4 regions of the Streptomyces sp. ATLC9 genome follow, and region 1 is predicted to be linked to each of the others. Evidence: riboswitches for the same ligand, from Rfam matches in the RefSeq annotation. Region 1 holds a riboswitch; each other region holds the start of a gene.
What was found. A riboswitch is a leader RNA that binds a small molecule or an ion and turns the genes downstream of it on or off. The one in region 1 is predicted to bind cyclic di-AMP.

Region 1 (7,097 bases):
CGCTTCGCCGAGGAGGGGCCGACCCCGGCGGAGATGGAGCGCGCCCAGGCGCTGCTGGAGCGCGAGTGGCTGGACCGGCTGGCCACGGTCGGCGGCCGCGCCGACGAGCTGTGCCGCTACGCGGTGCTGTTCGGCGACCCCCAGCTCGCCCTGACGGCGGTGGAGCGCGTGCTCCAGGTCACCGCCGACGAGGTGCGCGAGGTGGCCGCGGCCCGGCTGCGCCCCGACAACCGCGCGGTACTGATCTACGAGCCCACCCAGGCAACCGCCCCCGACACCGCGGCCGACGTCTCCGAGGGCGCCACCGTCTCCGGGACCGGTACCGCCGCCGACACCCACGACCAGGAGGCCGCCCAGTGAGCGACGCCACGGCCCAGAACGGAATGTCGATGGAGTTCCACCCCCAGCCCCGTGGCGGCGAGCCCAGGCCGTGGGCGTTCCCCGCCCCCGAGCGCGGCGAGCTGCCCAACGGGCTGACCGTGCTGCGCTGCCACCGTCCCGGCCAGAAGGTCGTGGCCGTCGAGGTCAACCTCGTCGCGCCGCTGGAGGCCGAGCCCCGCGACCGGGAGGGCGTGGCCGGGATCATGGCACGGGCGCTGAGCGAGGGCACCGACCGGCACAGCGCCGAGGAGTTCGCCGCCGAGCTGGAGCGGTGCGGCGCCACGCTGGACGCGCACGCCGACCACCCCGGCGTACGGGTCTCCCTGGAGGTCCCGGCCTCCCGCCTGACCAGGGCGCTGGGCCTGCTCGCCGACGCGCTGCGCGCCCCCGCCTTCCCCGGGGGCGAGGTCGAGAGGCTGGTGCGCAACCGCCTGGACGAGATCCCGCACGAGCTGGCCAATCCCGCCCGCCGGGCGGCCATCGCGCTGTCGAAGGAGCTGTTCCCGGCCGACTCCCGGCTCTCGCGCCCCCGCCAGGGAGCCGAGGAGACCATCAGGAACATCGACGCCGAGGCGGTGCGCGCCTTCTACGCGGAGCATGTGAGGCCCTCGACGGCCACGGCCGTGGTGGTGGGCGATTTCACCGGAGTGGACCTGGACAAGGCGCTGGCCGAGACCCTCGGCGACTGGAAGGGCGCGGCCGCCGGGCCCCGGCCGGTCCCGCCGATCACCGCGGACGACACCGGCCGGGTGGTCGTCGTGGACCGGCCGGGAGCGGTGCAGACCCAGCTGCTCATCGGCCGGATCGGCCCCGACCGGCACGACCGGGTCTGGCCCGCCCAGGTGCTCGGTACGTACTGCCTGGGCGGCACGCTCACCTCCCGCCTGGACCGGGTGCTGCGCGAGGAGAAGGGCTACACCTACGGCGTGCGGGCCTTCGCCCAGGTGCTGCGCTCCTCCCCCGAGGGCACCGGTGCCTCGATGCTGGCGGTCAACGGCTCGGTGGCCACCGATGTGACGGGTCCCGCACTGGAGGATCTGTGGCGCGTGCTGCGCACCCTGGCGGAGGAGGGTCTCACCGACGCCGAGCGTGACACGGCCGTGCAGAACCTGGTGGGGGTGGCCCCGCTGCGCTACGAGACGTCGGCGGCCGTGGCCGGCACCCTCGCCGACCAGGTGGAGCAGCACCTTCCCGACGACTACCAGGCGAAGCTGTACGCCCGCCTCGCCGGGACCGGCACGGTGGAGGCGACGGCGGCGGCCGTGGCGGCCTTCCCCGCGGACCGTCTGGTGACGGTGCTGGTGGGAGACGCGTCACAGATCGCCGACACGGTGCGGGACCTGGGCATCGGGGAGGTGACGGTCGTCACGGACCAGTGACCCCCGGCCGCCCTGCGGCGGCCGGCAGCGGAAGGCCCTTGGTGGGGTTGCCACACCAAGGGCCTTCCGTGTGTCCGACTTTGGGCCGTTCCGGTGGGCGCTCCGTGTGGCATGGCCTACAAAAGGTGCTTCTTGCTTGCTCACTCAATTTTGTCCGTTTAGCGTCGATCTCGCCGGCCGTCAGAAGTGACCGCGACCGCGGCCGACGGCAGTGATCGCCGAGTCCCCCGAGCGGGGGAGCCGGGGACCCACCCTCCCGCCCTTCACACGCGGGAGTGGTCCTCTTCCGAGGCACCTGGGGTGAATCGGGCCGTGCGCCCGTAGGAGACCTTCCTGCTCCGAACCCGACAGCTAACCCGGTAGGCGAGAAGGAAGGAAAGGAGCACGCCACCCATGGCGTTCACCCGTGCCACCGCGCAGCTCGCCGAGAAGCTGACCGGAAAGCTCACCGGGCTCACCGAGAGCCTCACCGAGAAGCACCACCTCTCCAGCCGCTCCATGCGTACCCGCGTGGGTCTGGCCGGAGCCGCCGCCCTGACCGTCACCGGCGTGGTCGGCGCCGCCGCCACCCCCGCGATCGCGGCTCCGGACGAGGGCTCGGGGACCTACGCCCTGGGCTTCGTCCAGGCCATGGCCGTCGGTGACACGATCGCCGACGACGTCAGGGCCCAGGCCCAGGCCCAGCAGCGTGTCGCCGACGCCGCCGAGAAGGCCGCCGCCGAGAAGGCCGCCGAGAAGCGCGAGGCCGCTGCCGAGAAGGCTGCCGAGGAAAGGGCCGCGAAGGCCGCCGAGAAGCGCGAGGCCGACGCCGAGAAGCGCGCGAACGAGCGTGCCGACCGCTCCGCCGGGCGCCGTTCGGCCACCGGCTACGTCGACCCGGTCGCGGGCGTGGACACCACCACCACCTACAAGCAGGCCGGCGCCTCCTGGTCCTCCGGCAAGCACAGCGGCATCGACTTCCCCGCCGCAACCGGCACCCCGGTGCGGTCCGTCGGTCCGGGGACCGTGGTGACGGTGGGCTGGGGCGGCGCGTACGGCAACCAGGTCGTCATCCGCCACGACGACGGCAAGTACACCCAGTACGCCCACCTGTCCGCCACGAAGGTCTCGGCAGGCCAGAAGGTCGGCGGCGGCCAGCGGATCGGCGCGGTCGGCTCCACCGGCAACAGCACCGGCCCGCACCTGCACTTCGAGGCCCGCAACGGCGCCCACTACGGCTCGGACTTCAACCCGATCACCTACCTGGCCGGCAAGGGCGTCGACGTCTGAGAGGTCTGACCGGCCCCGCCCGCGGGGCGCCGGGCAGTCACGCCGATCACGCACCGACATCCGCCGCGCGACCCGCGAGGTCGCGCGGCGGATGTTTTCACGCCTGTTTCCCGGTGGGCATCGGAAAACGCGTGGCGGTGGAATACAGTTCGACTCTGCGGTACTTCTGGAAAATGGAGACGGCGGCGGAGGTCGGCCCATGCGCATTTCCGCGCACATGGTGTGCAGCGCGGTCCGTGACGACATCGTCTCCGGGGTTTTCCCGCCCGGGTCCCGGCTCGCCGAGGAGCTTCTCGCCAGGCGCTACGGCGTCTCGCGCGTCCCGGTGCGCGAGGCTCTGCGGACGCTGGAGGCGGAGGGCTTTGTCACCTCCCGCCGCCACGCGGGAGCCTGCGTCGCCCGGCCCACCGAGCAGGAGGCCGCCGACCTGCTCGACATCCGCGCCCTGCTGGAGCCGCTGGGCGCCGCGCGGGCCGCCCGGCGGCGCACCGAGGCGCAGCTGAGGGTCCTGCGCGGGCTGGTCCGCCTGGGCCTGCAGCGCGCGGAGAGCGGCAGGCTGTCCGATCTGAGGCCTCTGGAGGACTGGTACCACGAGACGCTGGCCCGGGCGTCTGGCAGTCCCAGTCTGGCCTCGCTGCTCACACAGCTGCGCCGCAAGATCACCTGGGTGTACGCCGTGGAACCGCCGCTGCGCGCGGTCACCGTGTGGCGTGAGCGCGGCGCCGTCGTGGACGCCGTCGCGCGCGGCGACGCGGAACGGGCGCGCGCCCTGGCGAGCGAGCACGTGGAGCGCTCCGTCGCGGTACGCCGCGAGCAACGGCCGCTGGCCGCGCGTGAAGGCCGCCGGAAAGTACCGGTGAGAAGCACGAAACACGCCGTAAACACACCGTGCGATAATTCGTAACAGGAATTGTGTACACAGGGTGGGAATGCGCGGAGAATACGCGGGGAAATGCCCGCCCGGGACGCTCCGGTTCCGGTTGAGGAAAAGGTTGTGGGCGCCCGCTCCTCAGCCTTTTCCGGCGGTCGCCCGCCGGTGGTTTCCGTCGCGTTCTCATGCCGGGCCCGTGTCCAGCGCCGCACGCGGGCCCGGCCGGCCCCGCCGGGCCGGGTGGCTCAGACGGCTCCGGGCAACTCGTCCAGCCCCTCGGAGACCAGCTTCGCCAGCCGGTCCAGAGCGGCGTCGGCGTCATCGGCGCCGGAGGCCAGTACGATCTCCTGGCCGCCCTCCACTCCCAGTCCCAGCACCGAGAGCACCGAGGCGGCGTTGACCGGTTCGCCGCCCGGCCTGGCCACGGTGACGGGGACGCCCGAGGAGGTCGCGGCGCGGACGAAGACCGCGGCGGGGCGGGCGTGCAGGCCCTCGGGCCAGCCGACGGTGACACGGCGCTCTGCCATGGTGTTGCCCTTCGGGGTCGAAACGGATCGGACCGGCGGGCCCGGGGCCCGGCCGGGCCCAGCTTCGCACAGGCGGACGCCCGGGAAAGGGAGCCGACACCTCCGCGATCCGGGGGCCGGTGACTAGGCTGACCCCCATGCGGACGCCGAGCGAGCCTGCCTACCCCGCCCACTGGGAAGCCGACGTGGTGCTGCGCGACGGCGGCACGGCCCGGGTCCGCCCCATCACGGCCGAAGACGCCGAGCGCCTGGTCAGGTTCTACGAGCAGGTCTCCGACCAGTCGAAGTACTACCGCTTCTTCGCCCCCTACCCCCGTCTCTCCGACCGGGACGTGCGCCGCTTCACCCACCACGACTACGTCGACCGGGTCGGCCTGGCCGCCATCGTCGGCGGCGAGTTCATCGCCACCGTCCGATACGATCGCATAGACGCCACCGGCCGTCCCGCCTCCATGCCCGCGGACGAGGCCGAGGTCGCCTTCCTCGTCCGCGACGACCACCAGGGCCGCGGGGTCGGCTCCGCCCTGCTGGAGCACATCGCCGCCTGCGCCCGCGAGCGCGGGGTGCGCCGCTTCGTCGCCGAGGTGCTGCCCGCCAACACGAAGATGGTCAAGGTCTTCACGGACGCCGGCTACTCCCAGAAGCGCAGCTTCGAGGACGGTACGGTCCACCTCACCTTCGGTATCACCCCGACCGAGCAGTCCCTGGCGGTCATGCGGGCCCGCGAGCAGCGGGCCGAGGGCCGTTCCGTGCAGCGGCTGCTGTCCCCCGGCGTGGTCGCCGTCATCGGCGCCAGCCGCAACCCGGGCGGGGCCGGGCGCACGGTCCTGGAGAGCCTGCGCGCGGCCGGCTTCACCGGCCGCGTCCACGCCGTCAACCGCGCGCTGGAGGAGGGACGCGCCGAGATCGACTCGGTGCCCGCCCACCGCTCGGTGCGCGACATCCCCGAGCCCGTGGACCTCGCCGTCGTCGCCGTCCCCGCCCGGGAGGTGCCCGGAGTGGTCGACGAGTGCGGGAGGCGGGGCGTGCAGGGGCTGGTCGTCCTCTCCGCCGACTTCGGCCGCGACGCGCAGCGCGAACTGGTGCGGCAGGCCCGCTCGTACGGGATGCGGATCATCGGGCCCAACGCCTTCGGACTGATCAACACCGCCCCGGACGTCCGGCTCAACGCCACCCTCTCGCCCGAGACGCCCGAACGCGGCCGCATCGGGCTGTTCACCCAGTCCGGGGCCATCGGCATCGCCGTGCTCGCCGGGCTGCACCGCCGCGGCCGGGGGGTCGGCGGCGTCTCCACCTTCGTCTCGGCCGGCAACCGCGCCGACGTCTCCGGCAACGACGTGCTCCAGTACTGGGACGACGACACCGATACCGACGTCGTCCTGATGTACCTGGAGTCCTTCGGCAACCCCAGGAAGTTCAACCGCCTGGCCCGGCGCACCGCCGCCCGCAAGCCGATCGTCGTGGTCAAGGGCGCCCGCCACAACGCCAGCGCCCCGCCGCCCGGCCACGCCGTCCCGGCCGGCCGCACCCCCGACGCCACGGTCTCCTCGCTGCTGCGGCAGGCCGGGGTCATCCGCGTCGACACCGTCACCGAACTCGTCGACGCCGGTGTGCTGCTGGCCACCCAGCCGCTGCCCGCCGGCCCGCGGGTGGGCATCCTGGGCAACGCCGAGTCGCTGTGCCTGCTCACCTACGACGCCTGCCTGGCCCGGGGCCTGCGCCCGCAGCCCGTCACCGACCTGACCACCGAGGCCACCCCCGGGGACTTCGGACGGGCCCTGGCGGCCACCCTCGCCGATCCGGCCACCGACGCCGTCGTGGTCACCGCCATCCCCTGGGTGGACGGCAGCCATGGTGCGGGGGACGCGGCCCTGCTGGCCGAGTCGCTGGCCCGGGCGCTGCGCGAGTCGGCCGGCGCCGCGGACGCCGGTGGGGGTGGTGATGGGGACGGCGCCCCGGACACCGCGGGAGCCGCGAACGCCCCGGCCAAGCCGGTGGTCGTGGTCCATCTGGCCATCGAGGGCCTGGACGCCGCCCTCGCCGAGCACCGCCTGCCCGCCTACCCCGCCCCCGAGCGTGCCGTGGGCGCCCTGTCGGAGGCGGTCCGCTACGCGCAGTGGCGGCGGGAGTCGGCCGAACCCGGCAGGGTGCCCGAGTACGACGACATCGACGAGGCGGCCGCCGCCGCCCTGCTGACCCGGGTGCGCGAACCGGACCGCGGCGCACTCCGCAGCACCCCCCTGAGCGGTGAGGAGACGGCCGGGCTGCTGGGGCACTACGGCGTGTCGGTGCAGCCCGTCCTGCCCGCGTCCGACGCCCGCGCCGCCCGCGCCGCCGCGAAGAGGCTGGGCTACCCCGTGGCCCTGAAGACCACCGCCCCCCACCTGCGCCACCGCCCCGACCTGGGAGGCGTACGACTGGACATCGGCAGCGAGGCCGGACTGCGGCGCGCCTACGCCAGGATGACCGAGCAACTGGGCGAGCCCGCCGAGCTGCGGCCCGTCATCCAGGCCATGGCGCCCCGCGGCGTGGACACCGCGGTGAAGGCCACCGTCGACCCCGCCATCGGCGCGGTGCTCTCCTTCGGGCTGGCCGGTCCGCCCTCGGAACTGCTGGGCGACGTCGCCCACCGGCTCGTCCCCGTCACCGACCGGGACGCGGCCGAGCTGG
Region 2 (7,097 bases), on a different contig from region 1:
CCTTGTGGAACTCGGAGGCGGCGACGTCCAGTGCGAGGGCGATGTCCTGGCCGGGGGTGTAGCCGGCCTGCCTGACCGCCTCCAGGATGAGGTCGAGCGCCTCGCGGTTGGAGCCGAGGTTCGGGGCGAAGCCGCCCTCGTCGCCCAGACCGGTGGACAGGCCGCGCTCCTTCAGCACCTTCTTGAGGGTGTGGTAGACCTCGGTACCCCAGCGCAAGGCCTCGGAGAAGGACTCGGCGCCGATCGGCGCGATCATGAACTCCTGGATGTCCACGTTGGAGTCGGCGTGCGAGCCGCCGTTGAGGATGTTCATCATCGGCACCGGCAGCAGGTGCGCGTTCGGTCCGCCGAGGTAGCGGAACAGCGGCAGGTCGGACGCCTCGGAGGCGGCGTGGGCGACGGCCAGCGAGACGCCGAGGATGGCGTTGGCGCCGAGGGAGGACTTGTCCGGGGTGGCGTCCAGGTCGAACATCGCCTGGTCGATCAGGCGCTGCTCGGTGGCGTCGTAGCCGACCAGCTCCGGGCCGATCTGCTCGATGACGGCGAGGACGGCCTTCTCGACGCCCTTGCCGCCGTAGCGGCCCTTGTCCCCGTCGCGCAGCTCCAGTGCCTCGAAGGCGCCCGTGGAGGCGCCGGACGGAACGGCTGCACGGCCGGTGCTGCCGTCGTCGAGGCCGACCTCGACCTCGACCGTGGGGTTGCCTCGCGAGTCGAGGATCTCGCGGGCCACTACGACGTCGATGGACGGCACGAGGGTCTCCTTCGTGTGTGTCGGGCGTGTGTGTCGGGTCTCAGTGCCCTGAGCCTATCCGGCCCGCGCACGCCACCTCGCCGACAGCCCGTGCCATACGGCGGAACGGTGGGTGAAATCGCAGCTCAGAAGGGGCGGGAGCGTTTTGTTTCCAAATTGAATAAACCCGGTGCGGCGCGCCCTCCGCGAAAGGAGGTGACACACCGCACCGGGACGGCGCCGCCGGGTGACGGGCATGGCGCCGGGGCGGGCACAGCAGGGGATCAGACCCGGAGCTGCTGGCCGGGGAAGATCAGGTTGGGGTCGTCGCCGACGACGTCGAGGTTGTCCTGGTAGACCTGCTGCCAGGTGGTGCCGTGGGCGGCGGCGATGGCGCGCAGCGTGTCGCCGGACTTGACCGTGTAGCCGGACCCGGCGTCGCTCCGGTGGCCGTCCGCCCGCTCGGGGGCGCCCTGCGGCCGGGACTGCTCCTGGAACTGTTCCTGAGACCGCCTCTGCGAGTCGGAGTACGCCTGCCCGGAGCCGGAGCCGGAGCCGGCGGAGCGGCCGCCGTCCGGGTCCACCTCGGCCGCGGGTCCGCCCGAGGTGAGGCCGCCCTTCGCGGCGCAGGCCCAGGCACGCGGGCCCTGCATGGCCAGCAGCCGCTCGGCCACGGCGATCTGCTGCTCCCTGGTGGCCAGGTCCGCGCGCGGCGCGTACCGGGTGCCGCCGGCGGCCTCCCAGCTGGACTGGGCGAACTGCAGCCCGCCGTAGTAGCCGTTGCCGGTGTTGATGGACCAGTCGCCGCCGGATTCGCACTGGGCCACCCGCTCCCAGGTGTCGACGGACGCGGCCGAGGCGTCCGGCGCGCCCGCCACCGGGACGGCGATGGCGGCGCCCGCGGCGCCCGTCAGCGCGGCCGCGCGAACGGCCCTGGCGGTGCGGCTGTCGTGCCCTTTGCCGGTGAACAGCATGGACGTTCCTTGTCTCACCGACGCCTGCGAGGTGAGCTGTCGGGTTCGGGCAGTGAGCAAGCCCGGCCGTCCGGGGCGCGGAGCCCCGGACGACTTCACCCCAAGCCGCTCCGGACCGTGCGGCCCGGGGCGGCGCCTACCTGGTTCCCCCGCTCCTGCCCTCGGCGCTGACGCGACGACTGCCCACCGGCCGCCGGCAGGATTCGGCGCTGCGGTCGGTGGCACTCGCGGTGCGAGCGAGACGACGGTAAGCACATGGGGACATATGTCTCAAAGCATGTCAGAAACTGGTGATTCACCCTTTCTGACGCTCGCACGGCCGGAACCCGCAGGTCAGCTGAGGAGCGTTAGGCCGGACAGGAACGACACGCCGCAATCGCCCGGGAGGGTCACGCCGCAGGGCCGTCCGCACTCACCCGAGGGTGAGCTCCTGTCCGGGCAGGATCAGGTCCGGATCCTCGCCCACGACGTCCTTGTTGTTCTCGTACAGGCCGCTCCAGCCGCCCGGGACGCCGTGCTCCTGGGCGATCGCCACGAGCGACTCCCCCGGGCGCACGAGATGGCCCTCGTCCGCCGCACGGGCGCCCAGGCCGCTCACGGTGCCCGCCAGCGCGGGACGCTCGGCACGGGCGGAGCGGTCGGCGGCCTCCCCGGAGCGCTCCTCGCCCACGGCCTCCCGGTCTTCCGCGCCGTCCGCCCCGCGATCCGGCTCCAGTTCGCGCGGATCGCGCTCGCCGCGGTGCTTTCCGGTACCCTCTCCCGGGCCGGCGCGGGAGCCGCCCTCCGCGGCGTCGTCCGCCCCGCCGGCCTCCGTACCGTCCCCGGCGCCGTCGCCCTCCGGCGCCTTCCGCTCGCCCTGGGCGCCGTCCTTCGCGCCGCCGCCGTCCTCGGCCGGGGAGTCCTCCTCCGCCGCGCCGCCGCCCGGCGCGGTGCCGTCCAGGAGACCTCCGCCGCCCCCGCCGTCCCGCGTGTCCTCCTCCGGCAGGAGGTTGTCCGGGTCGATGGCCGGGGCCTCGCCGGTGGTGTCGTGGCGCAGCCCGGCGTTGACGCCGCAGGAGGGCCAGGCCTCCGGCCCCCGGTCGGCGAGGATCTTCTCGGCCACCGCGACCTGCTGGCTGCGGCTGGCGAGGTCGGGTCGCTCGGCGTACGCCGTACCGCCGTACCGCTCCCAGATCTCCTGGGTGAGCTGGAGCCCGCCGTAGTAGCCGTTGCCGGTGTCGGCGCTCCACAGGCCGCCGCTCTCGCACTGCGCGACCCGGTCCCAGGTGTCGAGGTCTGCCGCCTGGGCGCCCGCCGCCCCGAGCAGCGGGATGGCGAATCCCGCGCCGGTCACTCCGGCCGTGACGAAGACGGCGGGAGCCTGGCGGGGGCGGCGGTGTCTACCGTTCCCGGAAAGCATGTGTGGAACCTCTCGTGCGTGGACAGCCGGCAAGGTTGAGCGGTTGACGGTTGAACGTAGCGTCACCGGGCTGATCATCACAAGTCAGTGTCCCGTAGATCACGCACGGATCACGCACATGACCGTGCGTCACCCGCGCACCGGCTCGAACTCCACCGGCAGCTCACGCAGTCCCCGCATGATGAGGCCGCCCCGCCAGCGCAGATCGGCGGATTCCGCCGCGAGCCGCAGGTCGGGGAGGCGTCCCAGCAGGGCCGTCAGCGCGATCCGCCCCTCCAGTCGTGCCAGCGGCGCGCCCAGACAGTAGTGGATGCCGTGGCCGTATCCGAGGTGAGGATTGTCACCGCGCGTGAGGTCCAGGGCGTCCGGGTCCGCGAACCGCGCCGGGTCGCGGTCGGCGGCGGCCAGCACCACCAGCACCGGGTCGCCGGCGCCGATGCGCTGCCCGCCGATCTCCAGCGGCTCGGTGGCGAACCGCCAGGTCGCCAGCTCCACCGGCCCGTCGTAGCGCAGCAGTTCCTCCACCGCCGTCCGCAGCAGCCCGTCGTCGCCGGCCGCCAGCGCGTCCTGGAGCAGCCGCCGCTGCTCCGGGTGGCGCAGCAGCGCGTAGGTGCCGTTGCCGATGAGGTTGACGGTGGTCTCGAAGCCGGCGAACAGCAGGATGAAGGCCATCGCCGCGGCCTCGTTCTCCGTCAGGTGCTCGCCGTGGTCGCTCGCCCGGATCAGTCCGGAGATCAGGTCGTCGCCCGGGTCGCCGCGCTTGCGGTGGATCAGCTCGGCCAGGTACGCGCGCATCCGCTTCACGGCCCGGCCCACCCCGCCGCGCGGACCGCCCCCGTGACGGATCATCATGCCCGCCCAGTCGCGGAAGTCGTCCTGGTCCTCGGCCGGGACGCCGAGCATGTCGCAGATGGCGTGGATCGGCAGCGGGAACGCGAACTCGTGGATGAGGTCGGCGCTCCCGCGCTCCGCGAAGCCGTCGACGAGCCGGTCGGCCAGTTCCCGCACCCGCGGCTCGAAGGCCGCCACGCGGCGCGGGGTGAACGCCTTGGACACCAGCCGCCGCAGCCGGGTGTGGTCGGGCGGGTCGATGTTGAGCAGGTGCGTCATCAGGTTGGCGCCGCGCTCGCCGGGGATGCCCACCTTCCCCTTGCCGTGCGCGGCCTCGCTGTGGTGGGCGGGGTTCTTGCTCAGCCGCAGGTCGGCCAGCGTCTCGCGCGCGTCCGCGTACCGCGTCACCAGCCACGCCTCCACCCCGCTGGGCAGTACGGTGCGGCGCACGGGCGCGTGCTCGCGCAGCCAGGCGTACGCGGGGTAGGGATCGGTGGCGAACTCGTGCGAGAACAGATCGGGCGGGGGCGGGGTGCGGTCGGCGCCGGCGTTCTCGTGGTCCACACCCTCGACGCTAACGCGGCCCCCGCGTCCCCGGCGGAGGGGGGGCCGAGCTCCCCGCGCACCGGGCCGAATCCGCGGCGGCACGGCGGCATGGGTGCCCGGCGGACGGGTACGGCGGAAGGACGCGAACGCCGTCAGGTCCGCGGGACCGGCCAAACCCCCGAGGGGAGGACACAGTGCCCTCGCATTCCTGCCCACCTCCGCAGGACTGGGGCCACTACGGGGAGCCGGCGCCCGGACCACCGCCCCCGGAGCCCCCGGCACGGCCCCGCGACGGGATGGGCGTCGCAGCCCTCGTCCTCGGCCTGATCGCCCTGGTGATGTTCTGGACCGCCCTCCTCGGCGTGGTCCTGGGGGTGCTGGCCGTCGTGTTCGGCGTCGCCGGTCACCGACGCGTCAGGCGGGGCGAGGCGACCAACGGGTGGATGGCCCTCACCGGGGCGATCACGGGCTTCACCGGGCTGGCGCTCTCCACGGCCCTCATCGCCGCCACGGTGGCCTTCCTCAACTCCGACGAGATCGACGACTTCCGCGACTGCGTGCGGAACGCCGACACCTCCTCCGAGAGCCAGGCCTGCGTGGACGACCTGCGCGACCGGTACTGGTGAGGGGGCGCGCCCGCCGCACCTCCCTGCGCGCCGCCCCCGCGTCACCGGGCCCGGCGGCCCTCCCCCGGCAGCGTCAGCGCGACCAGCAGCAGACAGCACCCCAGGACCGCCGCGCCGGTGCGGAAGGCCAGGGCGTAACCGGGGGCGAGGCCCTCGGGGGTCTCGTCGGCGATCCGGGAGACCGCGACGGTGGAGAGCACCGCCAGCCCCAGGGTGCCGCCCATGGTGCGGGAGGTGTTCACCATCGCCGAGACCACGCCCGCGTCCCGGTGCGGGGCGCCGGAGGTGGCCAGGGAGGCCAGCGGGGTGGCCAGCAGCCCGGTGCCGAGCATCGTGGTGACCCCGGGCCCCATCACCGTGGCCGTGTAGCCGCCGCCGGCGGCCATGACCGAGCTGAACCACAGGAAGCCGCCCGCCGCCAGCGCCACGCCCGTCAGCGCGGTGTTCCGGGCCCCGGCCCGGTGCATCAGCCGGGGTGCGAGCTTGGAACCGGCGACGACGCCGAGCGAGTGCGGCAGGAACCCCAGACCCGCCTGGAGGGGCGTGTAGAGCAGCACGTTCTGCATGTACAGCGACATGAAGTACCAGGAGGAGACCAGCGCCGCGCCGCAGACGAACATCGCGGCGTTGGCCGCCGACACCGACGGCAGCCGGAACAGGCGCAGCGGCATCAGCGGCGCCCCGGTACGGGACTCGACCGCGACGAACGCGCCCAGCAGCGCCAGGCCGCCCAGCAGGGGCACGAGCGTGGCCGGCTCGGCCCAGCCGACCGCCTCGGTCTGCACGATGCCGTACGCCATCGCGCCGAGGCCGCCGGTGACCAGCACCGCGCCGGGCACGTCGAGGCGGTGCGCGCCCCCGGCCGGGTGGTCCGCCGACAGCCGGAGCGCCACCGCGAGCAGTACGAGCACGCCGATGGGGACGTTGACCAGCAGCACCCAGCGCCAGGACAGCGTGTCGGTGAGCACACCGCCGACGAACCCGCCCGCCGCGCCGCCGCCGGCCCCCACCGCCGTCCAGGTGCCGATGGCCCGGGCGCGGGCCGGTCCCTCGGACACGGAGGTGGTGAGCAGGGTCAGGGTGGAGGGGGCGAGGACGGCGGCCCCCGTCCCCTGCACGGCCCGCGCGGCCAGCAGCTGCCAGGGCTCCTGCGCGAGGCCGCCGGCGAGGCTGGCGGCGGTGAACAGGCCGAGCCCGGCCAGGAACACGCGCTTGCGTCCGAAGAGGTCGCCGGCCCGCCCGCCGAGCAGCATGAACCCGGCGAAGGTCAGCGTGTAGGTGTTGACCACCCACTGGAGCTGCTCGGCGTCCATCCGCAGCCCGGCGCGCATGGACGGCAGCGCCACGTTGACGACCGAGACGTCGAGGACGACGAGGAACTGGCCCGCGCACGCCGCGAGCACGATCAGCCACGGCGCCCGGGCCGGGCCGGGTGCCGGTGTCGCCCGGGGTTCCCCGGCCTCGGCCGGACACTTGTCCATGGCACCCATGCTAGGGAGCCGCCGCCGGCCGCCCGGCCCCGGCCGCCGGGCACGCGTCCTCCGGCGGCCCGCCCGCTCCGGCACGCTCACTGCGGCGACCGGAGCGCGGCGCCGGGGTCCGGCGTGATGACCGGCTTCGGTGTGGCGACGAGGTCGCCGATCGGTACGCAGTCGCCCGCCAGCCGGAGCTCCCTGGGCCCGCACTCGGCCGCCGGGCCGGCCGGAGGAGGTACGAGGGGCGGCGGGTGCGGCAGGGGCGAGAAGGGGCGCGAGGAGCGGGGAGCGACCGGCGTGCCCGGGAGGGAGGGCCGCTCGGTCACGTCGTCCCCGGTGAGCAGGTTCCAGGTGAACACCACCAGGACCACCACCGCGGCCACCAGCATCCCCGGTCTGCCGTTCAGCCGGCCGGACTTCCCGCCACCGGTTCCGGTTCCGGGACCGGTGGCGGGACCGGCTCCGCCGGACGGGCGGGCCATCGGGCCGGTGCGGTCCAGCGGTGCCGCGGTGTTG
Region 3 (7,097 bases), on a different contig from region 1:
TGGGCAGCGCGGACCGGCTGGCACGGCGGCTGGCCGAGCTGGCCCCGGCCGGCGACGCGGCGGAACTGGCGTGGAACCCGGAGTTCCTGCGCGAGGGCTTCGCCGTCGAGGACACCCTGAGCCCGGACCGCATCGTGATCGGGGTACGCTCGGCGCGCGCCGAGGAGCTGCTGCGCGAGGTGTACGCGAAACCGGTGGCCGGGGGCTCGCCCTTCGTCGTCGCCGACTTCCCGACGGCGGAGCTGGTGAAGACGGCCGCGAACTCCTTCCTGGCCACCAAGATCTCGTTCATCAACGCCATGGCCGAGGTCTGCGAGGCGGCCGGCGGCGACGTGGTGAAACTGGCGGAGGCCATCGGGTACGACGACCGGATCGGGGGTAAGTTCCTGCGCGCCGGGATCGGCTTCGGCGGCGGCTGCCTGCCCAAGGACATCCGCGCGTTCATGGCGCGGGCGGGCGAGTTGGGCGCCGACCAGGCGCTGACGTTCCTGCGCGAGGTGGACTCGATCAACATGCGCCGCCGCTCCCACATGGTGGAGCTGGCCCGCGAGACGGTCGGCGGCGCGTTCCTGGGGCAGCGTGTGGCGGTGCTGGGGGCGACCTTCAAGCCGGACTCCGACGACGTGCGGGACTCGCCGGCGCTGAACGTCGCCGGCCAGATCCATCTGCAGGGCGGGCAGGTGACGGTCTACGACCCCAAGGGCATGGAGAACGCCCGGCGGGTCTTCCCCACCCTGGGCTACGCGGACAGCGTGCCGGAGGCGGTGCGCGGGGCGGACGCCGTGCTGCATCTGACGGAGTGGAGCGAGTTCCGGGAGCTCGATCCGGAGGAGCTGGGCCAGGCCGTGGCGCACAAGCGCGTCCTGGACGGCCGCAACACCCTCGATCCGGCCCTGTGGCGCAAGGCCGGCTGGTCCTTCCGCGCACTGGGCCGGCCGACGGCGTAGGGTCCGCCCCGCCCCCGGGGCCGCTCAGCCCCCCGGACGGCCGTGGTGCGCGCCTGCGGCCGGGGTCGTCAGCAGGCGACAGGCCGGGTAGCAGAGGGGTGACCCACGACACAGGAGGGATGAGCACCATGGCCATCACCACACTGCGGGACGTCGTCGTACTGGACTGCCCCGAGCCGGGGAGGCTCGCGGACTTCTACGCACGGTTGCTGGGCGGGAAGGTCGAGAGCGAGGGCCGGTGGGCGGAGGTGACGTTCGAATCGGGCTCCCTGAAGGGCCGGACGTTCGCCTTCCAGGAGGCGCGCGGGCACGTGCCGCCGCAGTGGCCGAGCGCCGAGCGGTCGCAGCAGTTCCACCTCGACTTCCACGTGCCCCGCGAGGAGTTGGACGCGGCCGAGCGGGAGGCGCTGGAACTGGGGGCCGAACTGCTCCAGGGCGGCGGGGGCGAGCGCGGTTTCCGCGTCTACCGCGACCCCGCCGGGCACCCCTTCTGCCTCTGCGTCGACTGAGCCGGCCGCCCGCGAGGGAGTGGAGGCGGCGGCGCGCCGCGGAAACACGGAGAAGAGGCGGGCGGGCAAGGAGTGTCCGCACACTCCTTGCCCGCCCGCCTCATGACCGGCTCCGGGCCGGCGAGGGTCAGGACCCTCAGATGCTGACGCCGTTGGCCCGCAGGTAGGCCAGCGGGTCGATGTCCGAGCCGTAGCCGGGGGCGGTACGGATCTCGAAGTGCAGGTGCGGGCCGGTGCTGTTGCCGGTGGAACCGACGGCGCCGATCTGCTGGCCGGCGCTGACCGACTGGCCGGCGCTGACCGACAGCGAGGACAGGTGGCCGTACTGGCTGTACCGGCCGTCCTCGTGGCGGATGACGATCTGGTTGCCGTAGGCGCCGCCCCAGCCGGCGGAGACCACGGTGCCGTTGGTGACGGCCTTAACCGGGGTGCCGGAGGCGGCGGCGAAGTCCTCACCTGTGTGGCCGTTGGACCAGCGCGCGCCCGAGGCCTTGTAGGAGCCGGACGGAGCGGCGTTCACCGGGGCGGTGTAACCGGTGACCGCGGCGCGGTCGCTGCGGTCGGTGCGCTCGGCCTCGGCTCGCTCGGTCTCCTCGGCCTTCGCAGCCGGCTCGGCCTCGGCCTCGACCTGGGGCTTGCTCTCGGTCTCGGCCTGGGGCTTGGCCGCGGCCTTCTGCTGGGCGGCGGCACCGCCCAGGGTGAGCTCCTGGCCCGGGAAGATCAGGTTCGGGTTGTCGCCGATGACCTGGCGGTTGTCCTCGTAGATGCGCTCCCAGCCGCCCTGGACGCCCTGGGCATCGGCGATCTTGAAGAGGGTGTCGCCGCCGGCGACCTCGTAGGAGGTGCCGTTGTCGGCGCCGCTCCGGGCGCGCTCACCGCGGTCCGCGCGCTGCGGCGTGGCCTCGGGCTCGCTCTTCTCCTGCTTCGGCTCGGGCTTGGCCTCGGCCTTCGGAGCGGCGGACGGGACCTGCTCCTCCTGCTCGGTCGGGTTGCTCTGACCGTCGGGGGAGACGGCCGGGGCGGGACCGCCCTTGGTCAGGCCTGCCTTGACCGAGCACACGGGCCAGGCGCCCGGGCCCTGTCCCGCCAGCACCTTCTCGGCGACGGCGATCTGCTGGTCCTTGGTGGCGAGGTCGGCACGCGGCGCGTACTGGGTGCCGCCGAAGGCGGCCCAGGTGCTCTGCGTGAACTGCAGACCGCCGTAGAAGCCGTTACCGGTGTTGATGGACCAGTTGCCCGTGCTCTCGCACTGGGCGACCTTGTCCCAGGTTTCGACGGAGGCGGCGCTGGCCCCGCCGGCGGCCACCAGGGGGAGGGCCATGCCGGCGCCGCCCACGGAGATGGCCAGCGACAGGCGGGTGAGGCGGCTGTTGCGAATACGACGGTGACGTCCGCGTGCGGACATAGGTGTGCTCCTTCTCCTACGCCTGCGAGGTGAGCTGTCGGGTTCGGGCTGGAGTTGCCCGGCCATGTGTGCCGCGGCGCGTGCCGCGGCATGGCTTCACCCCAAGCCGTCCCGTACGGGCCCTGTGGGCCCGGGACGGCGGCTTACCTTGGGTCCCCCGCTCCTGCCATCGGGTGGTGTGGATGGTCCAGCCCGCCGCCGTTGACAGGATTCGGCGTTCGACAGCGGGCCGCCGCACATTCGTACGGCGCGACCAGAAAGGTAGGCATATCGTTTCCGCCGATACAAGCCGATGGGTCACAGGACGCCCGTTTCGAAGGCTTTAATGATCATCCGATCATCACTGTCCGCCGCATTCACCTTCCGAAGAGTGGCGACGCCCCTCCCTGACACCACGTCACACCCCTCCACCACCAGGAGCCATGACGCAGAAGACCCTCCCCGTCACGCAGAGCGACGCACCGGGGAGGGTCGGCTCGTGAGTTGAATCACGAGGAGGTCAAGGAGCTACCCGTCGAGCTGTCCGATGGTGGCGATGGACGGACCGCGCCTGGTCTGCTCGTGGCGGGCGACCGCCTCCGCGTCGCGCAGCACGCGCACCGCGTTCCGCCAGGTGAGCTTGGCGAGGTCGGCCTCGGACCAGCGGCGGTCCAGCAACTCCGCCACCAGGTGCGGGTATCCGGACACATCGCTCAGGTCGGACGGGGTGAAGGCCGTGCCGTCGAAGTCGCCGCCGATGCCGATGTGGTCGATGCCCGCGACCTCGCGCATGTGGTCCAGATGGTCGGCGACCGTCGCCGCCGTGGCCACCGGACGCGGGTTGGCCTCCTCGTACGCGCGTTGGACCGCCAGGCCCCTCTCCGTGCCGTCCAGGGGGTGAAGGCCGTGGGCGCGCATGTTCTCGTCGGCGGCCTCGGTCCAGGCGACGGCGGCCGGCAGCACGAACTTCGGCACGAATGTGGCCATCGCCACACCGCCGTTGACCGGAAGCCGCTCCAGTACGTCGTCGGGGATGTTGCGCGGGTGGTCGCACACCGCGCGGGCCGAGGAGTGCGAGAAGACCACCGGCGCCGTCGTCACGCGCAGGGCGTCGCGCATGGTGGCGGGCGCCACATGGGAGAGGTCCACCAGCATCCCCAGCCGGTTCATCTCCCGCACGACCTCCTCGCCGAAGCGGGTCAGCCCGTCGTGGCGCGGGGTGTCGGTGGCCGAATCCGCCCAGTCGACGGTGTCGTTGTGGGTGAGCGTCATGTAACGCACACCCAGCCGGTACAGGGCGCGCAGTGTGGCCAGGGAGTTGTTGACGCAGTGGCCGCCCTCGGCGCCCATCAGGGAGGCGATGCGGCCCTCGGCGCGGGCCGCCTCCATGTCGTCGGCGGTGAAGGCGGGCCTGAGGTCGGCCGGGTGGCGGTCGGCCAGCCGCCGCACCACGTCGATCTGCTCCAGACAGGCGCTGACGGCGGCGTCGCCGGTCAGATCGGTGCGCACGTAGACCGACCAGAACTGCGCTCCCACCCCGCCCGCGCGCAGCCGCGGGATGTCGGTGTGCAGATGGGCCGACTGGTCACCGGCGATGTCGCGCCGGTCGAGGTCGTAGGCGACCTGCTCGCGCAGCGCCCACGGCAGGTCGTTGTGGCCGTCGGCGACGGGGTATGCCTCCAGCAGTGCCCTGGCCCGTGCCAGCAGCTCGGCGGAGTGGCCCATCTCACCTGCCCCCGAAGCCGAACCCCGCGCCTCCCGCGGCGACCTTGCTCCGCAGCCGCCTGCCCTTCTCCCGCGCCTGGTCCTTCAGCTCCGCCTGGAACCGCTCCATGCGCCCGCGCAGCTCCTCGTCGTGGGCCGCCAGGACGCGGACCGCCAGCAGGCCCGCGTTGCGCGCGCCGCCGACCGAGACCGTGGCGACCGGGACCCCGGCGGGCATCTGGACGATGGACAGCAGGGAGTCCATGCCGTCCAGGTGCCGCAGCGGCACGGGGACGCCGATCACCGGCAGCGGGGTGACGGAGGCGAGCATGCCCGGCAGGTGGGCCGCTCCCCCGGCACCCGCGATGACCGCCTTCAGCCCGCGTCCGGCCGCCTCGTCGCCGTAGGCGATCATCTCGTGCGGCATGCGGTGGGCGGAGACGACGTCGACCTCGTAGGGGACCTCGAACTCGTCCAGGGCCTCGGCCGCGGCCTCCATGACGGGCCAGTCCGAGTCGGATCCCATGACGATCCCCACGACGGGGGCGGAGGCGGGGCTGGGGGCGTTGCTCATTCGGTGATGGTCCCTCGCAGATAGGCGGCGGCGTGGGCGGCGCGCTCGCGTACGTCCGCCAGGTCGTCGCCGTAGGTGTTGACGTGGCCGACCTTGCGGCCGGGCTTCACGTCCTTGCCGTACATGTGGATCTTCAGCTGCGGATCGCGGGCCATGCAGTGCAGGTACCCCTGGTACATGTCGGGGTAGTCGCCGCCGAGCACGTTGGCCATCACCGTCCACGGCGCGCGGGGGCGCGGGTCGCCCAGCGGCAGGTCGAGCACGGCCCGCAGGTGGTTGGCGAACTGGGAGGTGACCGCGCCGTCCTGGGTCCAGTGGCCGCTGTTGTGGGGGCGCATGGCCAGCTCGTTGACCAGGACACGGCCGTCGCGGGTCTCGAAGAGCTCCACCGCCAGGTGGCCGGTCACGCCCAGCTCCCCCGCGATCGTCAGCGCCGTCTCCTGGGCGTGGGCGGACAGCTCCGGCGACAGGCCGGGCGCCGGGGCGATCACCGTGTCGCACACCCCGTCCACCTGGATCGACTCCACCACCGGATAGGCCACCGCCTGGCCGTGCGGGGAGCGCACCACGTTGGCCGCCAGCTCGCGGACGTAGTCCACCCTCTCCTCGGCCAGTACCGGCACGCCCGCCCGGAACGGCTCGGCGGCCTCAGCCTCGGAGGACACCACCCACACGCCCTTGCCGTCGTAGCCGCCGCGGACGGTCTTGAGGACGACCGGCCAGCCCTCCCCCTTCCGCGGGGCGCCTTCCCCCGGGGTGCCTTCCCGCGCGAACCGCGTGACGTCGGCCGGATCCGCCACGATCCGGTGCCGGGGGCAGGGGATGCCGATCTCGCTCAGCCGCGCCCGCATCACGCCCTTGTCCTGCGCGTGCACCAGCGCGTCGGGGCCGGGCCGCACCGGGATGCCCTCCGCCTCCAGGACGCGCAGGTGCCCGGTGGGCACGTGCTCGTGGTCGAACGTGATCACGTCGCAGCCGCGGGCGAAGTCGCGCAGAGTGGCCAGATCGCGGTAGTCGCCGATGACGACGTCGCGGACCGCCTGGGCCGCGGAGTCCTGCGGGGTGTCACTGAGCAGCTTGAACCTGATGCCGAGGGGGATGCCCGCCTCGTGCGTCATCCGCGCGAGCTGCCCCCCGCCGACCATGCCGATCACAGGAAATGTCACGTCCGTAGCCTATCGGCCGGACGGCGGGTACCCGTCGCGGTACGGGGGCGTGGCTAGCATGGCGGGCCAGGACGCGACGGCGGGCCCCGCGGGGCCGCGCGAGAGCCGAGAGAACGGGGCGAGTGGATCACTATGGGTGAACGGCGCGCACTGCGCTCCAGGCTGCTGCGACTACGGCGCGAGCTGGCCAGGTTCGGCACGGTGGGGGCCCTCGGCTTCCTCGTCAACGTGGCCGTCTTCAACCTCTGCATCCACGGCCTGGGCCTGGCTCCGGTGCGCTCGGGGGTGTTGGCGACCGCGGTCGCCATCGGCACCAACTACCTGGGCAACCGCTACTGGACCTACCGGCACGCCGACAAGAGCCGGATACACCGCGAGGCCGGTCTGTTCACACTGTTCAGCGGCATCGGCCTGGTGATCGAGAACGGCGCGCTGGCCATCTCGCACTACGGTCTGGGCCTGGCCTCGCCGCTGGCCGACAACATCGCCAAGAACGTCGTCGGCCTCGGCATCGCCACGGTCTTCCGCTTCTGGGCGTACCGCACCTGGGTCTTCCGCGGGGGGCGCAAGGCGTCAATCCCCCGCCGACGGCTCGTCGGCCTCACGGCTGAGGAAGAGCGCGAAGACCGGCGGGCGCTGCTGAAGTAGCTCAAGGCGTCCCCCGTCGGCCTCCGCCAGGTCGCGGGCGACGGCCAGGCCCAGGCCCGTGGAGTTGCGCCCGCTGACCGTGCGCTCGAACACCCTCGACCCCAGCTCCGGGTCGACACCCGGCCCCTCGTCCGTCGCCTCGACCACCACCTGGTTCCCGGCGAT
Region 4 (7,097 bases), on a different contig from region 1:
CGCGGCATCCACGTCGACGACATCGACCTGGTGCTCAACGTGGACCCGGCCGGCGACCACAAGGACTACCTGCACCGCTCCGGCCGCACCGCCCGCGCGGGCCGCTCCGGCACGGTCGTCTCGCTGGCGCTGCCGCACCAGCGGCGGCAGATCTTCCGGCTGATGGAGGACGCGGGCGTGGACGCCTCGCGCCACGTCATCGGCCGCGGCGACGCCTTCGACGAGGATGTGGTGGAGATCACCGGCGCCCGGTCGCTGACCGAGGTGCAGGCCGAGTCGGCGCTGAACGCCGCCAAGCAGGCCGAGCGCGAGGTGGCCGAGGTCACCCGGCAGCTGGAGCGCGCGCAGCGCCGCGCCGCCGAGCTGCGCGAGGAGGCCGACAAGCTGTCGGCCCGTGCCGCCCGCGAGCGGGGCGACGACCCGGAGGCGGCCGTGGCCGCGGTCGCCGAGGCGACCGAGGCGGCGGTGGCCGAGTTCACCGCCGAGGCCGACGCGGCGGAGGCGAAGGCCGAGGCCGAGGCACGCCGGGCGCGCGAGGAGCGGTCGTACGAGCGCCGCGACGACCGGGGCAACTTCCGCCGGGACCGCGACCGTGACGACCGCCGCCCCTACGGCCGGGACCGGGACCGGGACCGTGACGACCGCGGTGAGCGCGGCGACCGGCGCCCGTTCAACCGCGACCGGCGCGACGACCGCGGTGAGCGCGGTGAGCGCCGTCCGTTCAACCGCGACCGCCGTGACGACCGGGGCGGCTTCCGCCGCGACAACGACCGGCGCGAGTTCGGCCACCGCGGCGGCGGCGACCGTCCCTTCAACCGGGACCGTGACGACCGCCGTCCCTTCAACCGCGACCGCGACCGTGACGACCGCCGCCCCTACGGTCGCCGCGACGACCACCGCGGCGGCGGCGACCAGCGCGGCGGGCACCAGGGCGGCGACCACCGCGGCGGCGGCCGTTCGTTCGACCGCCGCTCGGACAAGCCGCGCTGGAAGCGCAACGGCTGAGCCGGACAGACCAGTTGAGGGCCCGGCCCGGAGCACTGCTCCGGGCCCGGGCCCACCGGCCCCCGCGCCCCCCCCGCCGCCCCCCCCCCCCCCCCCCCCCCCCCTTCCGGCCTCCGCGTCCGCTTCCGAGCTCCGCCCGCCTGAGTGCGCCCGGCCGTCCGGGCGCGGATACGACGCGACGTGCCGTCACACTGTGCCAATGCCTTCGAAGCGCGGCGCCTCTCCGGGCTATGCTTCGGGGGGCGGGCCGTTAGCTCAATTGGCAGAGCAGTGGACTTTTAATCCATTGGTTGTGGGTTCGAGTCCCACACGGCCTACCGGACCCCTCGGGGCCAGGACCCCCGCCGACCTGCGTCGGCGGGGGTTCCGGTGTTTCCGGGGCCCGGTGCGGCGGTGAGCGCGCCGTACGGCAGGTGTGGGGCCCGCGGAGACGGGAACCCGCACCCTGAGCCCGGAAAACGGCTCGGACGCGGCGCGGACGCGCCGTCCGGACCGTCCGCCCAGGGAGCTGAGCGCATGATCCGTCCAGCAGACATCCGAGAGTGGCGCGGCCGCGACGTCGTCGACGCGGACGGGCACAAGGTCGGCCCGCTCGAGGCGGTCTACACCGACACGGCGACCGACGAGCCCGTCATGGTCACCGTCCGGGTCGGACTGCCCACCCGTCAGCGCCTGGTGTTCGTGCCCCTGGACGAGGCGGTCGCCGGTCCGGACCACCTCAGGGTGCGGTACGGCAAGGCACTGGTGAAGAAGGCCCCCTCCATCGGCACCGACGACGTGCTGCCCGCCGAGGGGGAGGAGCCGGTCTTCCGGCACTACGGCATCCCCTACCGCCCCGGCGCCGGAGGCGAGCGCAGGCTGGCGCGCGGCTGACCGGCCGCGCCCGAACAGTGTGAAGGAGGCGTCCACGGCATGGGGTTCTTCCTGTTCCTGCTTCTCGTCGCGGCCGTGCTGGGAGTGCTCGGCGCGGTCGTGGAGGGGCTGTTCTACCTGCTGTTCGTCGGGATCGGCGTCCTGGTGCTCGCGATCCTCGTCATCTCCCTGCAGCGGTCCCGCCGCCGTGCCGGCCGCTGAGGCGGCCGCGCCCGAGCGGGTGCCGTGTTGCGCGGCCGATGGGGAGCGCAATACTGAACGAGAGAGCCGAAAGCGCGCGAAAACGCCCGTCCGGCCCTGTGAGAGTGGCCGGGCGGTGTTCCGGGGAGGGACGTGCTCCGGCGGTGAACAGAACACGACAGCCGTGCCGACCCGGGAACCGGGGGTGTCCGGTCGGAGCGACCGTCCGACCGTGAGGTGGAGCGATGGACGGGTACCTGTACATGGCCTACGACTATCCGGTGCTGGGGGCGTTCCTCACCTTCCTGTGGTTCTTCCTGTGGGTCGTGTGGCTGATCCTGCTGTTCAAGGTCATCACCGATGTCTTCCGCGACCACGAACTGAGCGGCTGGGGCAAGGCCGGCTGGCTCGTCTTCGTGATCCTCCTCCCATACCTCGGGGTCCTCGTCTACCTGGTCGCCCGCGGCAAGGGCATGAGCGAGCGCGAGACGCGGCGGGCCAGGACGGAGAGGGAGGCTTTCGACACCTACATCCGCGAGACCGCGGGAACCGCCGCCGGTACCGGCGGCGGTTCCGGAGTCGACCAGCTGGCCAGGCTCTCCGAGCTCAAGGCGAAGGGGGACCTCACCGAGGGCGAGTACCAGCGGGCCAAGGAGAAGATCCTGGCCTGAGCGGCGGGCGGTGCCCGGCCCCACGGCGGCGCGGACGGCTTCCGCGCCGCCGTCGGCTGTCCGCCCCCCGTACCCCCGCCCCGCCCGGCGGTGGCACCGGGAGCGGGGACGGGCCCTGTGGCGGTAGCGTCCGGTGCGGCCGGCTGTCCGCCGGCGCGGACGGCACGGGCACACCCACGGGAGGGGACAGGGATGGGCGGGACGGCGGGGGGCGCACGGGAGGCGCCCGGGCTGCGGCGGCGGCTGGGCACCGGCGACGCGGTGGTGATCGGCCTGGGGTCGATGATCGGCGCGGGCGTCTTCGCGGCCTTCGCCCCGGCGGCCCGCGCGGCCGGGGCCGCCCTGCTGCTCGGCCTGGCGCTGGCGGCGGTGGTCGCGTACTGCAACGCGACCTCCTCGGCCCGGCTGGCCGCCCGCTACCCGGAATCCGGGGGCACCTACGTATACGGCCGCGAGCGGCTGGGGGAGTTCTGGGGTCATCTGGCCGGCTGGGGCTTCGTGGTCGGCAAGACCGCCTCGTGCGCGGCGATGGCCCTGACGGTGGGCCTGTACGTGTGGCCCGGACAGGCGCGGGCGGTCGCGGTCGCGGCGGTGGTGGCGCTGGTGGCGGTGAACTACGCGGGCGTGCGGAAGACCGCCTGGCTGACCCGCGCGATCGTGACGGTCGTCCTGGCGGTGCTGGCCGCCGTCGTGGTCGTCTGCCTGACCTCCGGCGGGACGGACGCCGCCCGGCCGGTCTTCTGGCCGTCCCCGGACGGGGCGGGCTCCTCCGGGGACGTCTCGCCCGGCGGGGTGCTCCAGGCGGCGGGCCTGCTGTTCTTCGCCTTCGCCGGCTACGCGCGCATCGCCACCCTCGGCGAGGAGGTGCGCGACCCGGCCCGCACCATCCCCCGGGCGATCCCGGTGGCGCTGGGCATCACCCTGGTCGTCTACGCCGCCGTCGCGGTCGCGCTGCTCGCCGTGCTGGGCGGCGACGCGCTGGGCCGGACGACCGCCCCGCTGGCCGACGCGGTGCGTGCGGCGGGCGCACCGGAACTGGTCCCGGTGGTGCGGGCCGGAGCGGCGGTGGCGGCGCTGGGCTCGCTGCTGGCGCTGATCCTCGGCGTCTCCCGCACCACCCTGGCGATGGCCCGCGACCGCCATCTTCCGTCCGCGCTGGCCGCCGTGCACCCGCGCTTCGGCGTGCCGCACCGCGCCGAGCTGGCGGTCGGCGCGGTGGTGGCGGTGGTGGCCGCCACGGCGGACCTGCGCGGCGCGATCGGCTTCTCCTCCTTCGGGGTCCTGGCCTACTACGCGATCGCCAACGCCTCCGCCCTGACCCTGGGCCCCGGCGAGGGGCGACCGCCGCGGATCGTGCCGGTGGTGGGGCTGGCCGGGTGCGTGGTGCTGGCCTTCGCCCTGCCGCTCGCCTCGGTGGTCTCGGGGGCGGCAGTGCTGGCGGTCGGCGCGGCCTCGTACGGGGTGCGCCGCGCGCTCGCCGCACGCGGGGCTTAGCCGTCCCCGCGTCCCCGCGTCCACGTCCAGGGACCCGTGCCGTCCGGCCGGTCCTTGATCGAATCGCCGGGACGCCGGGCGTCGGGGGGATCGGAAGGGTGCGGGGCGACAGGCGGCAGGAGACGGGCGGCGGCAGGGCCCGTATCCGCGCTGTCCCCGTCATCGGCCGCCCGCCGTGGCTGCTGCCCCTCACCGGTCCGGCGGACCTGCTCGACCACCTCCTCGCGGAGGTCGACGCGCACACCGGCGGGCACCAGAGCGACGACATGGCGCTGCTGGCGGTCATGCGCGACCCGGAGGGTCCGGCACCTCCGGCCGGCGGTCACCTTCCGTAGTCGACGTGCGCCCCTCCGCATAACAACTGAGGCAACGTCAGATGGTGTGGCATGCGTCTCATGGGCCGATCCGGCGGTCGAATCGCCCGATTTGGCCCACTGGTGCCCCGATAGTCCTCCGTCAAGAAAGCCCCATGTTCCAAGAGGGGACTTGGAAACCGGAGCGCACCTCTATTAACGTTCGATAACGCAGCGCGGTCGTCACTGTCGCCAAAGAGGGCGGCACCGTGCGCCGTCGCCGAATCCCGTACGCGCAACCCCGTCAACAGCGAGGACGCGCCCAGGGAACCGGGGAACCACCAATTGGGGTGAATCGGACCCATGCGGCCCGTCCGCGTGGATCCGTAGGAGACCTTCCTGCTCCGAACCCGTCAGCTAACCCGGTAGGCGAGAAGGAAGGAAAGGAGAGCGCCTCCGTGGCGTCCAGCAGTCCGGCCCCCGAGGTCTCGTACGACCCGCACACCGCCGCTTTCGCCCCGTTCGGTCCGGAAGGCGACGGCGACCAGCCGGTGTGGAACCCGACCGAGGACTCCGTCCGCCCGGTCCGCGGCCGGCACCGCGTCGTCAAGCAGCGCAACGGCATGGCCCGCAGCGGAGCCGTCCTCGGCGTCGGTGTGATCGCCGCCGTCGGCGCGGGCGGTATGGCCACCGCCAAGGACAAGTCGCCCCTCGCCGTCTCCATGCCGGACGTCGACCTCGGCGCGGTCGCCGAGGGCATCCCCGTCGTCGGCGGTCTCGTCTCCGACAGCCACGACGGCGACTCCGCCTCCCCGGCGGAGAGCGCCGACCCCTTCGGCGGCGCCGTCACCCAGGCCGGCCTGGACACCTCCGAGGCCACCACGACCGTCGTGACGGCGGACGCCGGAGAGGCGCTGCGGGCACGCATCCTCCAGCAGGCCGACCGGCAGCAGACCGGCGCCGCCCAGGCCGCGCTCGAGGAGGCCGCCGACCAGGCAGCGGAGAGGGCGGCCGAGGAGGCCGCCGACCAGGCCGCCGAGGAGGAGGCCGAGCGCGAGCGCAAGGCCGCCGAGGAGGCGGCACGCAAGGCCGAGGCCGAGCGCCTGGCCAAGCTCGCGGCCAGCTACACCCTCCCCCTCACCTCGTACCAGCTCACCTCCACCTTCGGTCAGTCCGGCTCGATGTGGGCCAACAACCACACCGGCCTGGACTTCGCCGCTCCCACCGGCACTCCGGTCAAGGCGGTGCACAGCGGCGAGATCACCGAGGCCGGCTGGGCGGGCTCCTACGGCTACCGCATCATCCTCAGGCTCGACGACGGCACCGAGATCTGGTACTGCCACCTGTCCTCCATGACCGTCACCACCGGCAAGGTGACCACCGGCGACGTCATCGGCCGCGTCGGCTCCACCGGCAACTCCACCGGCGCGCACCTCCACCTGGAGGTCCGTCCCGGCGGCGGCGACCCGGTCGACCCGCTGACCTGGCTGCGGAGCAAGGGCCAGTCCATCTGACGACGCCTGTCCGGCCCGTCCGGCCGGCGTCGCGAAGCACTCCGCTGCCGCACGCCGGCCCCCACACCCCGGCGGCCCCGGTGACTCATCCCCCCCGACACCGGGGCCGCCGGTTCCCCTCCACCGTGTACGGCTACCGCGCAGCCCGTCCCGCCGGCTCCCCGGGGCGCGCGGCGGAGAACAGCAGCCGGTAGCGTGCCACGTCACTGCTCACCAGCCCGGGGAAGTCCCGCACCCGGTCCCACAGCGGGGACGGCCCGCCGATCCCCTCACCCGGCGCCCCCAGCGCGGCGATGTGCGCCCGCTCGCTCTCCCACTCCGCGTAGTTGATCACGTGTGTGCCGTCCGTGCTCAGGTGGAAGTGGGCCGAGATGCCGCCGGGCGGCAGGCCCCCGCCGGCGCCGTCGTCCTCGATCGCGGCGGCCACGGCGTCCACCCACGCCCGCTGCCGCGCCTCGTCGGGCCCCTCGAACTCCACCTCCACGACCACCACGCACCCCGGCTCGGGCCGCCGCCCGGCCCCTTCCCGCTCCTCGGGCCCCTCGGGCAGGCTGCGGTAGCGCCGGGTGCGCGCCAGGCGCAGCCGCTCGATCCCGGGCACCGCGTCGTCGATCTCGTCGTTGCGGTCCTGACGGTGGGTGCGTACGTACTCCTCGTACGCCTCCTCGTCCGTCCACTGGGAGTAGTGCAGCAGAGTCCGGCCGTCGGTCCCGGCGTAGACGCCGTACGACAGGATGTCCGGCGTCGGCCACTCCCGCCTGCCCCAGGTGGCGGCGATGGCGTCCGCCGCGGCCCGCTGCCGCTCGGGTGTGCCGACGTCCCAGGCGCTGATGAGGACGGCTCCGGCGTCGGGGTGGGCGGGGTCGGGGTGTACGGGCATAGCGGGCATGGGTGTGCCTCCTCGTCGGCCAGGGTGTTCCTCGCTTCGCGGAACCACGCTCACATCTCAAGTCGCCTTGAGGTCAAGGCGAACGGGTGGCCGGTCCGCGCGGTCCGGCCACCCGGTCACGGCCGGGAGGGAACGCCTCCGGTCAGGCGGGCAGCCGCTCCTCGATCGCGGCGACGAC

Region 2: another riboswitch for cyclic di-AMP. It lies ahead of AC2CJA_RS15345 (LysM peptidoglycan-binding domain-containing protein); the one in region 1 lies ahead of AC2CJA_RS04705 (M23 family metallopeptidase).
Region 3: another riboswitch for cyclic di-AMP. It lies ahead of AC2CJA_RS04425 (transglycosylase family protein); the one in region 1 lies ahead of AC2CJA_RS04705 (M23 family metallopeptidase).
Region 4: another riboswitch for cyclic di-AMP. It lies ahead of AC2CJA_RS02705 (M23 family metallopeptidase); the one in region 1 lies ahead of AC2CJA_RS04705 (M23 family metallopeptidase).

Annotation. Positions count from the first base shown of each region.
Region 1 covers NZ_JBXUOY010000024.1:9,767-16,863, forward strand. The annotation lists gene AC2CJA_RS04695 (M16 family metallopeptidase) at 1-360, shown strand, start outside; gene AC2CJA_RS04700 (M16 family metallopeptidase) at 384-1,760, shown strand; cyclic di-AMP (ydaO/yuaA leader) riboswitch at 1,967-2,140, shown strand; gene AC2CJA_RS04705 (M23 family metallopeptidase) at 2,154-3,029, shown strand; gene AC2CJA_RS04710 (GntR family transcriptional regulator) at 3,229-3,933, shown strand; gene AC2CJA_RS04715 (HPr family phosphocarrier protein) at 4,146-4,427, opposite strand; gene AC2CJA_RS04720 (bifunctional acetate--CoA ligase family protein/GNAT family N-acetyltransferase) at 4,565-7,097, shown strand, end outside.
Region 2 covers NZ_JBXUOY010000134.1:4,736-11,832, forward strand. The annotation lists gene eno (phosphopyruvate hydratase) at 1-751, opposite strand, end outside; gene AC2CJA_RS15345 (LysM peptidoglycan-binding domain-containing protein) at 1,015-1,704, opposite strand; cyclic di-AMP (ydaO/yuaA leader) riboswitch at 1,711-1,881, opposite strand; gene AC2CJA_RS15350 (transglycosylase family protein) at 2,117-3,103, opposite strand; gene AC2CJA_RS15355 (cytochrome P450 family protein) at 3,233-4,498, opposite strand; gene AC2CJA_RS15360 (DUF4190 domain-containing protein) at 4,777-5,106, shown strand; gene AC2CJA_RS15365 (MFS transporter) at 5,148-6,587, opposite strand; gene AC2CJA_RS15370 (M48 family metalloprotease) at 6,674-7,097, opposite strand, start outside.
Region 3 covers NZ_JBXUOY010000022.1:13,635-20,731, reverse strand. The annotation lists gene AC2CJA_RS04435 (UDP-glucose dehydrogenase family protein) at 1-947, shown strand, start outside; gene AC2CJA_RS04430 (VOC family protein) at 1,076-1,456, shown strand; gene AC2CJA_RS04425 (transglycosylase family protein) at 1,593-2,861, opposite strand; cyclic di-AMP (ydaO/yuaA leader) riboswitch at 2,866-3,085, opposite strand; gene AC2CJA_RS04420 (dipeptidase) at 3,369-4,565, opposite strand; gene purE (5-(carboxyamino)imidazole ribonucleotide mutase) at 4,567-5,118, opposite strand; gene AC2CJA_RS04410 (5-(carboxyamino)imidazole ribonucleotide synthase) at 5,115-6,284, opposite strand; gene AC2CJA_RS04405 (GtrA family protein) at 6,417-6,932, shown strand; gene AC2CJA_RS04400 (ATP-binding protein) at 6,858-7,097, opposite strand, start outside.
Region 4 covers NZ_JBXUOY010000012.1:22,626-29,722, reverse strand. The annotation lists gene AC2CJA_RS02740 (DEAD/DEAH box helicase) at 1-1,005, shown strand, start outside; tRNA gene AC2CJA_RS02735 (tRNA-Lys) at 1,250-1,322, shown strand; gene AC2CJA_RS02730 (PRC-barrel domain-containing protein) at 1,522-1,878, shown strand; gene AC2CJA_RS02725 (hypothetical protein) at 1,918-2,079, shown strand; gene AC2CJA_RS02720 (SHOCT domain-containing protein) at 2,304-2,729, shown strand; gene AC2CJA_RS02715 (APC family permease) at 2,922-4,223, shown strand; gene AC2CJA_RS02710 (hypothetical protein) at 4,322-4,558, shown strand; cyclic di-AMP (ydaO/yuaA leader) riboswitch at 4,826-4,963, shown strand; gene AC2CJA_RS02705 (M23 family metallopeptidase) at 4,975-6,030, shown strand; gene AC2CJA_RS02700 (antibiotic biosynthesis monooxygenase) at 6,164-6,919, opposite strand; gene AC2CJA_RS02695 (glutathione peroxidase) at 7,062-7,097, opposite strand, start outside.